DNA from 2 places in the Vibrio sp. KUL78 genome. Region 2 is predicted to be linked to the other one. Evidence: predicted binding sites of a transcription regulator. Region 2 holds the regulator's gene; the other holds the start of a gene.
What was found. The regulator MetJ, encoded in region 2, represses methionine synthesis genes. The targets are predictions, from matches to a motif close to TTAGACNTNTANANGTCTAA.

Region 1: the regulator MetJ is predicted to act here: its motif matches at 6,327-6,346, upstream of metA (homoserine O-acetyltransferase MetA).

The regions. Positions count from the first base shown of each region.
Region 1 is NZ_AP045837.1:2,133,208-2,142,049, reverse strand. Features, by position in the region: gene pilW (type IV pilus biogenesis/stability protein PilW) at 1-318, opposite strand, end outside; gene AC6I8Y_RS09945 (AMP-binding protein) at 600-2,267, shown strand; gene AC6I8Y_RS09940 (DUF3081 domain-containing protein) at 2,365-2,616, shown strand; gene AC6I8Y_RS09935 (hypothetical protein) at 2,954-5,275, shown strand; gene metA (homoserine O-acetyltransferase MetA) at 5,356-6,297, opposite strand; gene AC6I8Y_RS09925 (AAA family ATPase) at 6,482-6,850, shown strand; gene AC6I8Y_RS09920 (DUF3859 domain-containing protein) at 6,883-7,320, shown strand; gene AC6I8Y_RS09915 (ribosome recycling factor family protein) at 7,299-7,652, shown strand; gene AC6I8Y_RS09910 (M20/M25/M40 family metallo-hydrolase) at 7,719-8,825, opposite strand.
Region 2 is NZ_AP045837.1:3,281,676-3,290,517, reverse strand. Features, by position in the region: gene rpmE (50S ribosomal protein L31) at 279-497, shown strand; gene AC6I8Y_RS15280 (malic enzyme-like NAD(P)-binding protein) at 1,091-2,350, shown strand; gene metJ (met regulon transcriptional regulator MetJ) at 3,498-3,818, opposite strand; gene AC6I8Y_RS15270 (O-succinylhomoserine (thiol)-lyase) at 4,090-5,259, shown strand; gene AC6I8Y_RS15265 (bifunctional aspartate kinase/homoserine dehydrogenase II) at 5,266-7,701, shown strand; gene metF (methylenetetrahydrofolate reductase) at 8,171-8,842, shown strand, end outside.

The sequences.
Region 1 (8,842 bases), 1.1 Mb from region 2:
AAGGTAAGTGCCATAATTGTGATAGACATGACCGTTGTTCGGGGCAACTTTGAGTGCAGCTCTGTATCTTGATTCTGCCATTTTGTACTCCCCAACAACTTCGTAATAATGTGCCATTGAAAGTTGGCTACGATAGTAGTTGGGCGCAAACTCGAGTGCTTTTTCAAAGTCCTGTTTGGCGCGGCTGAATTGGCCTCTTTGAATGTAGGCTAAACCGAGTTCGATGCGCGTTTCGGCAGCAGCAATGGGGTCGACTTTGGTTTCAGTAGAATCACTGACGGTGACGCAACCTCCTATTAGAAAGGAGATTGCTACCATGGTGAGTTGGGTTTGTAAGTTTGCAGAACGGTGGTCTTTGGTGCGAGGAGTCATTTACTATCCGCTGTATTTTTGTCGATCGTCCGCTTATCTTAAAATGCGGTTTAAAGTGATTGGGAGTTGGCATGCGTTAGTGCGAGTGATTGCACATTCAAACACATGTTGTGACAAAACTTTGTATAGAAAACAAGCGAATGGGTTGGAATGGTGACGCTAGTAATAGAGTCATTGCTCCAACTTGGATAAAGTAGACCAGTCCAACAACTAAGGTATCAAACTTGATGAGCAACGCAGACAAACCCTGGCTACAAACCTACCCAAATGATGTACCGGCAACCGTAGATGTTGACCAGTATGACAACATCAACGATATGTTTAAAAAGCCCTTTGAACAGTTCGCTGATAATACGGCGTTTGTGAACATGGGTCATTCGCTAACCTATCGTGAACTTAACGAGAAAAGTGAGGCGTTTGCTGCGTACTTGCAAACTGAGCTGCATGCCAAAAAAGGTGATCGCATCGCCCTAATGATGCCGAACTTACTGCAGTATCCAATTGCTATTTTAGGAGCGCTTAAAGCAGGTTTGGTGGTTGTGAATGTTAATCCACTTTATACTCCTCGTGAGCTTGAGCATCAGCTTAGAGACTCTGGCGCAACCATTATTGTCGCCGTCACCAACTTTGGTAATAGCCTCCAGCAGGTTATCGATAAGACAAGCCTCAAGCACGTCATCTTAACCAGCATTGGTGATGCTTTAGCGCCTCACAAACGTACCTTGGTGAATTTTGTTGTGAAGTACGTAAAAAAGATGGTGCCGAAGTATAGCCTTCCAGGCGCTATCTCGATGCGTCGTGCTCTGACCGATGGCAAGAGAATGACGTTTGCCGAGCCGACAATCGCAAACGATGATCTTGCTTACCTTCAATACACGGGAGGTACAACAGGTCTAGCGAAAGGTGCGATGCTGACTCACCGCAATGTCATTGCCAACGTATTACAGGTATTTGGTCACTTTGGCCCTCGTACAGCGAAAGATAAAGAGCGTGCTGTTACACCACTTCCTCTGTACCACATCTTTGCGAACTCAGTGAGTATGATGCTGATGATGTATATGGGTGGCAGTAACTTGCTGATTACGAATCCACGCGATCTGAATAGCTTTATTAATGACTTAAGCAAATACCCATTCACCATGATCTTCGGTCTCAATACCTTGTTTGCTGCGTTAAACAAGAATGAGAAATTCAAAGCACTCGACTTCTCTCATGCCGAATTCACAATCGCTGGTGGCATGGCAACTCAGCAGCACGTCGCCGACGAATGGCAAAAAATCACTGGCATGCCAATCATTGAAGGCTATGGTTTGACGGAGTGTTCGCCAGTTGTAGCGGGTGGTGTTCATACCCAGCAGAAATATGTCCCAGCGGTCGGTGTTCCTTTACCGAGTACTGAACTGCGTATTGTCGATGAAAGCGGCGCGCCACTCGGTGTTGGTGAGGTTGGCGAGATTCAGATCCGCGGACCTCAAGTGATGAAAGGGTACTGGAAGCAAGACGCGGAGACGAACGCAATTCTCACTGCAGATGGTTGGCTCTATTCAGGCGATATCGGCCGTATGGACGAGGACGGCATCTTCTATATTGAAGACCGCAAGAAAGACATGATTCTTGTCTCTGGCTTCAATGTCTTCCCAAGTGAAGTCGAAGAAGTTGCAACGCTACATCCAAAAATTATCGAGGCAGCTGCAGTTGGCGTGCCAGATGACATAGCAGGTGAGCGAGTTAAACTGTTTGTCGTGGCTAATGGCGCGGTTACGGCCGATGAAGTAAAACAACACTGCCGTAAGCATCTAACAGGCTATAAGAGACCGACGATAATTGAGTTTAGAGACGAACTGCCGAAAACCAACGTCGGTAAAATCCTAAGAAGAGAGCTTCGTGACCAGTAACGCGCTTTGATGCGTATCTACTATCGAACATAAACTGGCGCAAATCGCCCATCTAAGCCACACTTTATGTGTGGCTTTTCGTTAGTAGGAGACTGCGATGAAAAACGAACTTGATCCTAACAAAGTTCTCAAGGCTTACGATACGATTATGTCTAATGGCACCGAGACTGAACTGGGAAAGATCTACGAAGGGGTAGAGGCCTATTCGGATTATGACGGTTACAACGTTTATATGCGAGGTAATGGCGTAGAACTCTCTATGGGCTTTCACAACACCTATCATCTGGAGTATGACCAAGAGCACCTGCGCGATAGTTTCCTGCGCAAGGTAGCGATGTTATCTAAATAAACAGCTTGGTATCACTCTTCATTGCTGGAGCAGCTCATAGTATTGGTTGCTCTAGCTTTGCTCCTAAATCTCGCCTGAATTACGGCATTATGCGCTTCCAAACGATATCACCATCCTCGCTTAATCCATGTTGTTGTTTTGTTATAAATGTTAATTATATCTTGGTGTTAGCTCAATCTAAATGAGCGGCTGCTTCCATTTTACCCCTACAGTTAGTGCTCCAGCTCTATATTCCACATATTTAATGTGGTTATTTGATAAAAGAGCCTGGCAAGTGACAATTCAGACACTAACCTTCGAGATGAATGTGTGTCAAATTGTAACAAGGAAGGGAGTTATGAATTTTACAAGAACGTTACTTGCAATCACCATTTCCTCTGTTTTGTTCGCATGTGGTGGAAGTGATGATGGAGGAAGTACGCCAGCAGATCCTTCGGTACAAAGCGTGTCTGTGACGGGTAAGGTAATTGATGGTTATATTCAAGGTGCGACGGTTTACGTGGACCTCAACTTAAACCGCAAACTGGATGAGGGCGAACCCTATGCCACTTCCGATGATACGGGCGGCTATTCTATTCAAGTGTTGGAGTCACTGATTGAACAAGCGCAGACTGCACCGATCAGAGCGTATATTGGTGAGGGAGCGATCGATCTCGACACGGGTGAAGAATTTGATGACACACCGGTGATACTATCGGCGCCGCCTATTCTTGACCTTGCTTTGGATACAGCGCCACCGGCGGCAGCTGTGACGCCGTTCACTACCGAACTTGCAGATCGCATAGAGTCTAGTTTAGAGCAAGTACAAAAAGGTACTGCCGATAAAGCCCAAGTTGAGGCTATTATGAATGCTGCGACGAAAGAAATTGCAGCTGGATATGGCATTGAAGACACCGATGCGTTGATGGGTGATTTTCTTGATGAGACCACAGTGCCAACGGAGACAATGGAAGAGCTAAAAGTGGTTGCTGTCAAACGCGTCGATGAGTTGCAAGCGGACTATAAGCGTCAGCAAGAAGCCGAAGAGGAAGCTGAAGAAGGTCAAACGGTCAAAGTTGGTTCGTCTCGAGAAAGCTTTGTTGAGTGGCATACAGGTGAGTTGCTGCATCTACTGGAAGAATGGAAAGAAGTTACCACGACAAATGATGATGACAGCAGTACAGTCGTCACAACAGCGACGCGTTATTTCACCGATTCTAACTACGAACTTATTAAAGACGGTTCTGGGAACCCTATCGCTTACGAAACCTATCAAGTCACCGAAAACTTTGATGGTACAGGTGCGTTTACCGCGCTAACCAAATACAACATCGATAAGAATGGTGATGGAGACGCTCGTTTCTTTGGTCAATCTTATAAGATGGGTACAGTATCGGACGATAAGGCAACCTGGGAGTTCATTGAGTACTTTGATGAGGGCAGTCCATCAGACGATGACCCTTCGCTTGTTGATCTTGGAAGAACCTATGACGACATCAATCTCGTCGAAGCGGTGCAAAATGGCGATATGTCTGGTATGGATATGATTCAGACGAAGGTGGATAAAACGGAGTTCACTGATGCTGGAGACTTAGTCTATCGATATAACTTTGTTGAATATGATGCGCAAGGATTTGAGTCTGTTGAGGCAACAGAGCCAAGTTATGCTGAAAATCGAACAACCACGGTCATGGCTGAGAGTACCATTCATGTCGTTGAAAAAGACTGGGATGCGGATGGCTCAGTGAATGAACGTAGTCAGCAAGTGAGCTATGCATCAGGAAAGAGCACAGTTATAGAAGCCCGCCCAGTTTGGGCTTGGCGAGGCGACGATGTTTGGGAAGAGTATGCAGATTATCGTTACGGCTGGAATGATGAGCGGGTCAACTACTGGTATGAGACCGAGGTAACCGTTGAGATGGTTGATGGTGTGAAAACTGAATCCACAAGCGGTAAGCGATATGTGTTGGATTCTAAAACCAACACCGCTGGTGAAGATAAAGTGCTGTTCCACGAATATACCGCGACTTACCACTATGTTAGTGATGAGCTGACTATAGAGGTCGCAGACTGGAAACACCACGCCTTAGAGAGCCACGACTTTACTGTAGATCAAGATGACATCGGTCAGAAAGTAACGTACTGGCAACTTGACGCGCCGAAGTTTGGTCTATGGGTTGGTCATGAGTTCGCGGAGTGGGGTACTAAAGATGTAGCAGACCTCGCTGATAAGATTGCGAGCGTGTTGGAAAGCGGTGTCGCTATTGAGGACATCGATGAGACTCACATCGCAGGTCTGAGTTCCTACAATGGTGAGCTATTCACCGAGAGCTTTATTTACGACGAAGACGATAAAGCACGCACTTGGTACAACGTGTACTCGGAAAATGCGCTGGATGATAACCCTACGTGGGAAATGGAAACCATGACATTAACCGTCGAGGATACAGGATTGGTATTCCTTGCTGCTCCAGGGGCGTTGTTTGCGCTGACTCCTGACAACGGGGATATGATTTGCTTTGGCGATTATTGTACCGACACCGTCACAATGCCGCTGGCTGAGTTTGATGCGGCAACCGGTAGCTTTAAAACGTACTTCGGATGGCGTGAGAATGAACCGAATTACTTCTTCCAAACCGAGGCAGAAGCAAAAGCCAAATTTGATGAACTCACCAAATAATTAATGCGTTATTTCAATAAAACAAAGCCCCTCGCTAATGAGGGGCTTTTTAACACTAGAAAGCTTATCGCTAACGAAGGTTACTCTTCAGTCGTAAACGCATCTTCACTAAAGTGGTCAAGATCGTAAGGTGTTTGTTGGTAAACACAGTAGTTTAGCCAGTTAGCAAACAATAAGTGACCGTGACTACGCCAGCTCGCATTCGGCTTGTTGTCTGGATTGTTGTTTGGGTAGTAGTTAATTGGAATAGCAGGCTCCATGCCTTCACCCAAGTCTCTCACGTATTCGTTATGTAAAGTATGAGAGTCGTATTCAGGGTGACCTGTCACGAATACGTTTCGTTTGTCTTTCGTTGCCGCGAGATATACGCCGGCGACATCCGAGGTTGCCAGAATATCGAGATCTGTGTGTGATTCTAAATACTCTGGTGAAAAGTCAGCGTAACGAGAATGCGGTGCTAAGAAGGTGTCATCAAAACCGCGCAGGATAGGGTGGTGCGGGTCATGAATTTCATGGTGATACACACCTGACAGCTTCTCTTTGCGAGTGCGTTTGGGAAGATCGAATAAGAGCTTTAGGCCCGCTTGTGCCGCCCAACAGACATACAGCGTCGAGGTAACATGCTTGCTTGCCCAGTTCATGATGGTTTGTAGGTGATCCCAATAGATCACATCTTCAAACTGAACCAAACCAAGTGGTGCACCTGTGATAATGAGTCCATCAAAGTTACGGTTTTTAATAGTTTCAAACTGGCGGTAGAAAGTATCAAGGTGCTCAGTTGGCGTGTTCTTACTTGGTCTGTCGTCGATACGAAGAAGTTCGACATCAACCTGAAGTGGGCTGTTTGAAAGCAGTCTTAAAAACTGGGTTTCCGTTTCAATTTTCTTTGGCATCAAATTGAGAATCAATACCTTAAGCGGACGGATTTCCTGAGTCGAGGCGCGAGACTCTGACATCACAAAGATGTTCTCTTCACGCAGGACGTTAGAGGCAGGTAGTTGATCGGGAATCTTAATTGGCACAGCTTTCTCCCTAAGCTCTGTTTGGTCTTCTGGACGTCTATACTTCTAAAGTTAACGCAAACGTTTTTGCTTGTCGATAGTTAATTTTAGCTTAGGTGTAATCGGTTTAATGCAATACGTCATGACGTACATGGGTGAGACAGGGTACAATCACAGCACTTTCTATATTTTGCGGTGATCTTGTTTGAAACTCACGTTAATTCGCGGTCTTCCAGGTTCTGGAAAGAGTACCTTGGCGAAAACCCTCGACGCGCTGCACTTCGAAGCTGATATGTATTTTATCAATGAAAAAGGTGAATATTGTTACGACGGGGACAAGATTGGCGAAGCACACGAATGGTGTCAGCAGCAGGTCGAGAAAGCACTGGCGGCTAACCAAGACGTGGTCGTTGCCAATACCTTCGTTCGCCTGTGGGAAATGAAGGCATATAAAAATTTGGCTAAACGCTACAAGGCCGAGTTGGACGTCATCGTTTGTCACGAGCGTTACCCGAACGTACATGGCGTGAGTGACAGCGTCATCGCCAAGATGCGAAAACGTTGGCAAGACTAACCTTATTCACTTTAAAACAGAAAAATCTAATTATGGCAAAACGCTCTCCAGTCATCGAAATGACGTCGTACGGCATCTATTCTACATGGGACTCTGGCTCAAAAGATCTTCCAAAAATACAAGACTTTACAACCATAGTCCCAGCGGATGAACATATTGAGTTTGGTTTTATCGTCAATATCAAAAAGGCCAAAGGAGAAAAGGTGCGCTATTGCATCTATCATCCGGGTGTTCTTAGCAAAAAAGGACAGGTCCTTGCTCCATTTGACGGTGAAGAGCACGTAGGCAGCAATGATTGGGATTTCTACCTAGGCGATACGATTCAGTTGCTTCATCCTGTTGACGGATTGGAAAGTAACCTAGGTGAATGGCACATGGTCATTGAGATGCAAGGCAAAGTGATTGCTGAGAAAAAATTCAAAGTGACGGCGAGAGATGAAGGTCAGTTTTGGAAAAATCGCGGTTTCTAATCACAATTCGCCTTAATAGCTTTGTTCACCGCGTTGAAGACAAATCGACGGTTTTGGCGTGTGCTGCGGATAGTGGTTGCACGCTAAAACGTATACGTCGCTCTCGCAATTGGACGTTGACCGGAGAAGCTACCCAGCTTACGAAGTTTGCGCTTGAGGCTAACGTTGGGTGGATATCCGTTGCGGTTGATAAAGCCCTTGAAGGCTATAAATCACCGATTCAAGAAGTGCTGGAAAAAGACCCAGAAATAACCGTTGCGGACCTGATGTTTCAATCTGGTTGCACACTTGCCGAAGCGCGCGCTGCAATCGATGAGTTTGAGGACTTATAAAAAAACCGCGTTGTTCCTATTGGGCATAAGTACAACACGGTTTTGAGCTTTCTACTGCTTTGGCAATTACGCAGTCACGTAAGAAATCACAAAGTCAGTGATCTTAACCATGTCTTCTACTGAGATAAACTCTTCAGTCGTGTGAACTTTCGACATACCAGTAGATAGGTTAACTGTTGTTAGACCTTTCTCGTTGAAGTTGTTTGCATCGCTACCACCGCCAGTGTGTTTGGTGTTTGCTTCAATACCGTTAGCTGCAAATACTTCTTTGATCTTCAGTACATGCGCGTCATCTTCTGCAATCACGAATGCGTCATAGGCACGTGTTGATTCGATTTCAACTTCGGCGCCGAACTTCTCTGCCGATGCCTGGAATGTTTCTACCATGTGGTTGACTTGAGCTGTAAGTTTGTCGCTGTTAAGAGAGCGTGCTTCTGCAACTACCGTCAGTTCTGGCATTACGATGTTTGTCGCTTGACCACCGTTCACAGAGCCGATGTTTGCTGTTGTTTGCTCATCGATTCGCAGTAGCTTCATGTTCGCGATAGCATCTGCTGCAACCATAGCTGCGCTGATACCTTCTTCTGGTGCTAGACCCGCGTGAGCTGGACGGCCTTTGATCTTAGCTACAATTTTTTGCTGACCAGGAGCGCCTGTTACGATAGTGCCGATTGGGCCGCCTGTATCGAGTACGATTGCGTTCTTAGACTGAATGTAAGACATGTCGAAGTACTCAGAGCCGAATAGACCGCCTTCTTCATGCACAGTGAACGCAACTTCAATTGTTTTGTGCTCACGGTTTTGCTCTTGTAGGCAGCGCACAGCTTCCATGACTGCTACGATACCTGATTTGTCGTCGCCACCAAGGATGGTGTCACCTTTTGAACGGATAATACCGTCTTCAATAATTGGCTCGATACCGATGCCTGGCGTTACTGTGTCCATGTGAGCACTGAATACGATGCTGCCTTCTTGTTTACCTTCAAGACGACCGTATACGTTAAAGCCATTTGTGTACTGCTCAGGTACAGGTAGTTTACTTACTACGAAACCTAGCTCACCAAGTTGCTCAGCAATCGCTTCTGCGACGGCTTTTTCATTGCCAGATTCGCTATCGATTTTTACGAGGTCACAAAAATGGTTTACTAGGCGTTCTGTATTTACTTGAGTCATGGGATCACTTCACGTTA
Region 2 (8,842 bases):
GGTCGATATTGATAAAGAAGACGTCTATTCTAACGGTATGGGTCGCCTTGTATAGACTGGATAATCAATTTATCGGCTAAGGCTCACCGAAGGTGGCGAAAAAAGTCGCAATTTTAGTTGATTCCCTTGGCACTATTCATTACTATACTGCGCCTTGATGGCATGGCTTCTTGCTTTCATATTGAAATGCAAAGCGATGGTATCATCTATTTATTAACTACGTGTGGTGTCCGGCTTAGAATCGGATGGCGACACGGCCTAAATTATTGAGGTTTCCCATGAAAGCTGGTATCCACCCAGAATACAAAGCTGTAACAGCAACTTGCTCTTGCGGCAACACATTCGAATTCAACTCTACTCTAGGTAAAGATTCTATCCACCTAGACGTATGTGACAAGTGCCACCCATTCTACACTGGTAAGCAGCGTATCGTTGATACTGGCGGCCGTGTTGATCGCTTCAACAAGCGTTTCGGTGCTCTATCTAGCAAGAAGTAATTATTACTTTTGCAGATTAAAAAAGGACGCTTCGGCGTCCTTTTTGCTTTTTAGCTGTTTGTTTATCTGTCAACATCCGCTTGCATAACGTGCTACCTATCTCTACTTTTTTCTTCGCTTCATCCCTTCCATCCATTCAAAAGCCTAATAAACTCGCGTAGTATTAGTCCGTCAGAGTAATGAACATCAGAGATACCTCCTCTCCGTTCAAATGTACCCACTCTGTGTGTGTAACCCTTTAGAAGCAACGCGAATAAAAATAAACGGGCTTATACCCAAGTAACCTCAAGATTCAGGTTCAGCGAGATTTGCTTGGTTTGCAGCCAAGGCGGTGGTTTGAAAGCATAGTGGTTCTATGATGAAAACCGCCAACGCAGGCTGCGGACCAAGCAAACTCGCCCGAAGGGAGCCCTAGAGAGCGCTTATCTCAGCGTCAAATAGCCTTGAAATGGACTACCATTTCTGCGGTTATTTTCCTTGATATAAGCACTCTCTAGGGCTCTGAATCCTGAGTCTTGAGGTCACTTGGGTATATACTCATAACTACATCACTTAAGTAACTAATCAGTCTTATAAAAGCAGGATAGCTAACCATGTCCGATGACCATCAAATTGACGAATTTCGCCAGCAAGCGCTTGATTACCATGCCAACCCTGTACCTGGAAAAATCGAAGTAGCATTAACTAAACCCGCCAACTCAGCCGCCGATCTCGCACTGGCCTACAGCCCTGGTGTGGCAGAGCCTGTGCGTGAAATCGCGCAAAATGCCGAGAATGTTTATAAATACACTGCGAAAGGCAATATGGTCGCAGTGATCTCTAACGGTACCGCCATCCTAGGTCTCGGTAACCTAGGTCCAATGGCGTCTAAGCCAGTTATGGAAGGTAAAGCGCTACTGTTTAAACGCTTCGCGGGTCTAGATTCCATTGACATTGAGGTAAAACACCGCACTATCGATGAGTTCGTAGATACTGTTGCGAACATCTCAGACACCTTTGGTGGTATCAACCTAGAAGATATTAAAGCGCCAGACTGTTTTGAGATTGAACGACGCCTTATCGAGCGCTGTGATGTGCCGGTATTCCACGATGACCAACACGGTACAGCGATTGTTACTGCAGCAGGTATGCTCAACGCTATCGAGCTTCAGGGCAAAGATCTGAAAGAAACCACTATTGTCTGTCTAGGTGCAGGCGCAGCGGCGATCGCTTGTATGGAGCTGTTGATCAAATGCGGTGCGATGCGTGAGAAGATCTATATGCTGGATCGTAAAGGTGTGATCCACACTCGTCGTGACGATCTTAACGAATACAAAGAGCTGTTTGCCAACAACACAGATAAGCGCACGCTAGAAGATGTGATCGAAGGCGCGGACCTATTCCTAGGTGTATCAGGTCCTGATCTGTTGCCACCAGAAGCGCTTAAGCTAATGGCGGACAAGCCAATCGTGTTTGCGTGTTCAAACCCAGATCCAGAAATCAAACCTGAGCTTGCTCATCAGGTTCGTGATGACCTAATTATGGGTACAGGCCGTTCAGACTACCCGAACCAGGTAAACAACGTGCTGTGTTTCCCGTTTATCTTCCGTGGTGCTCTTGATGTGCGTGCGAGTGAGATTAATGATGAGATGAAACTAGCAGCGGTAGAAGCGATTCGTGAGCTAGCGAAAGAGCCAGTACCACAAGACGTACTCAATGCCGCAGGTGTTGAGGCGCTGACCTTTGGTAAGGACTACATCATTCCAAAGCCAATGGACCCGCGTTTGCTTCCTCGTGTGGCTAAAGCGGTAGCGAAAGCTGCGGTTGAATCTGGCGTGGCTCGTATTGAGTTACCCGATAGCTATATGGCTTAAGGTTGTGGCACAAGCCAAACGCATTTAACGAGAAGAGGGTCTAGATGACCCTCTTTCTTATTGAATGGTGCAATGGTTGTTGCTTATGTGACCGGATTAAAGTGTTACCTATGTGACCATTAGTACATTTTGACTGTGGTGACTCTAAAACGCGCGTCATTCCTGCGTAGGCAGGAATCTTCTTGAGGCTTGGTGCGCGCTTGTAGTAGGCCCCTGCCTGCGCAGGCGCGCGGCTAGTAGGGTGACGATAAATTTGACCGTGATGACTCTATAGCGTGCGTCATTCCTGCGCAGGCAGGAATCTTCTTGAGGCTTGGTGCGCGCTTGTAGTAGACCCTTGCCTGCGCAGGCGCGCGGCTAGTAGGGTGACGATAAATTTGACCGTGATGACTCTATAGCGTGCGTCATTCCTGTGCAGGCAGGAATCTTCTTGAGGCTTGGTACGCGCTTTGAGTAGACCCTTCTTACGCAGGCGCGGCTAGTGGGATGACGATAAATTTAACCGTGATGACTTTAAAGCGCGCGTCATTCCTGCGCAGGCAGGAATCTTCTTGAGGCTTGGTGCGCGCTTTGAGTAGACCCTGCCTACGCAGGCGCGCGGCTAGTGGGGTGACGATAAATTTAACCGTGATGACTCTAAAGCGCGCGTCATTCCTGCGCAGGCAGGAATCTTCTTGAGGCTTGGTATGCGCTTTGAGTAGACCCTGCTTACGCAGGCGCGGCTAGTGGGGTGACGATAAATTTAACCGTGATGACTTTAAAGCGCGCGTCATTCCTGCGCAGGCAGGAATCTTCCTGAGGCTTGGTACGCGCTTTGAGTAGACCCTGCTTACGCAGGCGCGGCTAGTGGGGTGACGATAAATTTAACCGTGATGACTCTAAAGCGCGCGTCATTCCTGCGCAGGCGCGCGGCTAGTGGGGTGACTAAATTTGATCGTGATGCCTCTAAAGCGCGCGTCATTCCTGCGCAGGCAGGAATCTTCTTGAGGCTTGGTATGCGCTTTGAGTAGACCCCTGCCTACGCAGGGGTGACGATAATTTTAGGGAGACGGTATCTATAGAACTGTGTTGCTACGCTCATTGAACAGAAGCTAGCGGAGGAAGTTCTTATGAACTTGAAGATATGATCTTAGAAATAGAATGCTACCTACTCTTCATCAAACGCTTCAAACTCAATCCCCATCGCCGTCATCAGCTCTTTCGCTTCTGTTGGGATATCATCAGGACGGTCTTTTCTTAAATCTTCGTCGGTCGGAAGCGGCTGGCCAGTGTAGGCGTGCAGGAAAGCTTCGCACAATAGTTCACTGTTGGTTGCATGGCGTAGGTTATTGATTTGGCGACGAGTACGCTCATCGGTCAATACCTTTAGCACCTTCAGCGGGATAGACACTGTGATTTTTTTTACCTGCTCGCTTTTCTTACCGTGCTCCGCATATGGGCTAATGTATTCACCATTCCAATCTGCCATTACACACCTTCGCTCTGTTAATCATAAATAGTAGTAATAAGAATGCTGCAATTTTAGCGGGATTTACTGCCATAAGCAAAGACATATAGACGTCTAGAAGTGTTGACGTCTCACATTTTGGAAAGTAAAGTGGGGCAACGAATGTGGATATTTATTTTAATGCAATGTTAATTCTTTAACGTTTGTGGCGTTTGCCGGTTCCCATATTACCGGTAAAAGTAGACACTGTGGTTACACCAACTAGCCATGCGATCTGAGAAAGGAAGTTTCTATGAGCAATCGGAAGCCAGCGACAATAGCCGTACGTACTGGTATCGAATCGGATACCCAGCATCACGCTGTGGTGCCACCTATTTATCTCTCTACTAACTATGGTTTCCCTGCCTTTGGGGAAGTGCCGACTTACGATTACACCCGCTCAGGAAACCCAAACCGAGGTTTGTTAGAAACTGCTTTGTATGAGCTGGAATCTGGTAAAGGCGCGGTAGTGACTAACTGTGGTACCTCTGCACTCAATCTTTGGGTTTCTGCTTTCTTAGGTCCAGAAGACACGATTATTGCTCCCCATGACTGTTATGGTGGCACGTACCGCTTGTTCAACACGCGTGCGCAAAAAGGTGACTTCAAGGTTAACTTTGTCGACCAAAGTGACGAGCAAGCCTTTGATGCTGCGCTTGAGCAAAAACCAAAACTTATCTTGCTTGAAACGCCGTCTAACCCACTTGTGCGTGTTGTCGATATTGCGGCCGTGTGTGAAAAAGCGAAAAAGGTCGGTGCGCTGGTAGCAGTAGACAACACCTTTTTGACACCTGTGTACCAAAAGCCTCTCGAGCTTGGTGCAGACTTTGTGATTCACTCAACGACCAAGTATATCAACGGTCACTCTGACGTGATTGGCGGTGTGGTGATCACCAAAACCGAAGAGCACGCAGAAGAGCTCGCATGGTGGGGCAACTGCATCGGTGCGACGGGTACGCCTTTTGATAGCTACATGACTTTGCGTGGTATTCGCACGCTTGGCGCACGTATGCGTGTCCATGAAGAGAGCTCGCAACAGATCCTAGATTTTCTTAAGCCGCAACCATTGGTAAAAGTGATTTATCACCCAAGTCTGCCTGAGCACCCTGGTCATGAGATTGCTAAGAAGCAGCAGTCTGGTTTTGGCTCTATGTTGAGCTTTGAGTTCGCGGGTAGCTTTGAGCAGCTTAAGTACTTTGTTGGTGAGCTAGAGCTATTCTCGCTCGCAGAGTCTCTTGGTGGCGTCGAAAGTCTGATTTGTCACCCAGCGTCTATGACGCACCGTGCGATGGGCGAAGAAGCATTAGCCGAAGCGGGCGTTTCTCAGCAGCTCCTTCGCCTCTCTGTTGGTCTAGAAGACGCGCAAGATCTGATTGATGACCTTGCCCAAGCGTTTGAGAAAGCATCTGCATTTAAAGGATAAGCCGGCATGAGTCAAAGCAGTACCCTGAATAACAGACACGGTAAGCAGTTGCACAAATTCGGCGGCAGCAGCTTAGCAGACCCTGAATGTTATCGCCGAGTGGTCTCTATCTTAAAAGACTACTCTAATGAAGAAGACCTTATCGTGGTCTCGGCGGCGGGTAAAACCACTAACCGTCTCATCGAATTTCTAGATGCGCTTAATAAAGATGGGCGCATTGCGCACGAGCACCTACAGGCGCTTCGTCAGTTTCAGATTGAGCTGGTGGAGTCACTACTAACCGGTGAAGAAGCCGAAGGTCTGGTCTCTCAGTTACACGACGAATTTAGCACGCTTGGTGAGCTTAGCTATCCGCTCACAGACGCTGAGCGCGCATCGGTATTAGGACACGGCGAGGTGTGGTCTTCACGCCTATTGGCTGCGCTGCTTAGACAGAGCGATTTGCCTGCAGTCGCACAGGACGCAAGAGCCTTCCTTCGCGCTGAGTTCGGCACTCAGCCAGAGGTAGACCGCGCTAAATCCTACCCGCTGATCAAAGAAGTATTGGCACAGCATGCGCATCACCGTGTGGTGATCACTGGTTTCATGGCGCAAAGTGAATGCGGCGAAACCGTGCTGCTGGGTCGTAATGGCTCTGACTATTCTGCTACTGTGATTGGCGCATTGGCGGAAGTGTCATGCGTGACGATATGGAGTGACGTTGCAGGTGTATACAGCGCGGATCCACGCGTGGTGAGTGATGCATGTCTATTGCCTTTGCTACGTTTAGATGAAGCCAGCGAACTGGCGCGTCTTGCAGCACCTGTATTGCACAGTCGTACGCTTCAGCCTGTTGCTCAAAGTGCGATGGACTTGAATCTACGCTGCAGCTATCAGCCTGAGTCCGGGTCAACACGCATTGAGCGTGTGCTTGCATCAGGGCGCGGCGCAAAAATCATCACGTCACTCGATGAAGTTTTGCTTATTGAACTGGCATTTGGTGCGGGTCACGACTTTGAGCGTGCGCAGACTGAAGTGCTCAATAGTCTTAAGCGTGCACAATTGGCACCGTTAGCGTTTGAAGCGCAGGCGGACCAATCTCGACTTCGCCTTGCTTATACCGCGGAAATTGCCTCTGGCGCGCTTACTGAGCTGCAAGACCTGGCTATTGAAGCTGAGATTAAGCTCAAAGAAGGCTATTCCATGCTGGCCGCAGTAGGCGCTGGCGTGACTAAAAATGCCAACCACTGCTTTGGCTTCTATCAGCAACTTAAACATGCGCCAGTTGAGTTTATTTCAGAAGCTGAGTCTCAATTGAGTCTTGCTGCTGTGCTACGTAAATCAGATATTCAACCTCTCGTGAAATCGGTCCATACTCAGCTGTTTCAAGCGCAAAAGCGTGTTGCGGTTGCGCTGTGCGGTAAGGGCAATATTGGCTCAAGCTGGCTATCTCTATTTAAAGAGCAGAAAAGCGAGCTGGAGAAACGTCGTGGTATGAGTTTCAACTTAGTCGCAGTTATCGATAGCCAGACCTATTGGTTTGATGAAGATGGCATCGACGAGCAGCAGGTGCTCACGCGCTATGAAGATGAAGCGATTGAATACCAAGGTGACATCTGGCTACAACGCCTAGCGGCACTTCAAGGCTATGATGAAGGCGTGGTGTTAGACGTGACAGCGAGTGCGGCACTGGCGGAAAGATACGTCAGCATCGCAGAGCATGGTCTCCACCTCATCTCAGCGAACAAGGTTGCGGGCTCTGCTCCAAGTAATGACTATCACGCTGTGCAAGATGCGTTTTCGAAAACCGGTCGTCACTGGCTCTACAATGCCACTGTGGGCGCAGGGTTACCAATAAACCATACCGTTCGCGACCTGCGTGAAAGTGGTGATGACATCGTTGCGCTTTCAGGGATATTCTCTGGCACTTTATCGTGGTTGTTCCAGCAGTTTGACGGCTCTGTACCTTTTGCTGAGCTTGTCGACCTAGCGTGGCAGCAGGGCTTAACTGAACCAGATCCGCGCTCAGACCTCGATGGCTCTGATGTGATGCGCAAGCTGGTCATCCTGGCTCGTGAGTCAGGACTCGATATCGATCCTGACGCCGTCGAGGTGGAGTCTTTGGTGCCTGAAGAGCTTGCTGAGCTATCACTCGAGGGCTTCTTTGAAAAAGCCACGCTGCTTAGCGAGATCTTGCAAGAGCGTTTAGAGAAGGCTCAACGTGAAGACAAAGTGCTGCGTTATGTTGCTCGTTTAGATCGACAAGGTAAGGCTCGTGTAGGGATTGAAGCGCTATCGAAAGAGCATGCGCTGGCAAACCTTTTACCTTGCGACAATATCTTTGCGATTGAGAGTAAGTGGTACAAAGATAATCCGTTGGTGATCCGTGGCCCTGGTGCCGGTCGTGAAGTGACGGCTGGGGCGATTCAGTCGGATTTGAATTTGATGTCGAGCTTTTTTTGATTGAGAGCTTTAAGAGCAAAAGCAAAAGCAAAAGCAAAAGAAAGATCAAGAGCTATACCCCCTCTAGCTCCCCCTATATTAGGGGGAGAATGACGGGCTCGCTCCTATCGTCGCGTAGCCTATAGCGAAATCATAGGCGATGCGTAGCTAGCCGTTGTTCCTCCCCTTACAAGCGGGGCGCGTAGCCGGGAGGCTAGGAGGGGTAAAGCGCCAGCGCTGCGAAACTTCCAGCGCTTATCTATCTAAACTATTCCCCCGCTAAACCACTCCCACCCCCATCTTCAATTTCCCTAACTCTCCACATGAAAAAAATTCATAATCCCTCTATTGACTTTAAAACCCATTCATTTCATTCTGTAGACATATAGACGTCTAAACGTCAAAAATTAAAAAATCATCATTTAAAGACAGACAGGTTTTAATCTGAGATTGGATGGGATAACCAATCTTGGTGATTAGGGAGAGGACCATGGGATACACACACGCAGGCCACATTGATGCTTTGAACCAGAATATTGCTGAGCTATCGGACAATATTAATGTTTCATTCGAGTTCTTTCCGCCGAGCACGCCGACAATGGAAGAGACGCTGTGGAAATCGGTTCATCGCCTAAAAACACTCAAGCCTAAGTTTGTCTCAGTGACTTACGGTGCTAACTCTGGTGAGCGTGACCGTACGCACTCTATCATCAAAGAAATTAAATCAGAGACAGGCCTTGTGGCAGCGCCGCACCTAACGTGTATTGACGCGTCACGCGATGAGCTTATCGATATCGCTGAAGACTACTGGGCGAATGGCATTAAGAACATCGTTGCCCTGCGTGGTGATATTCCTGAAGGCGGTGGTCAGCCAGACATGTATGCATCTGACCTAGTTGAACTGCTAAAATCTCGCCACGACTTTGATATTTCGGTTGCCGCGTTCCCTGAGGTTCACCCAGAAGCGAAGAGTGCACAAGCGGATCTTCTTAACCTAAAGCGTAAAGTGGATGCGGGTGCGAATCGTGCGATCACTCAGTTCTTCTTTGATGTAGAGAGCTACTTGCGCTTTCGTGACCGCTGTGTGGCGGCTGGCATCGATGTAGAGATTGTTCCGGGTATTTTGCCTGTGACCAACTTTAAGCAAGCGTCACGCTTTGCC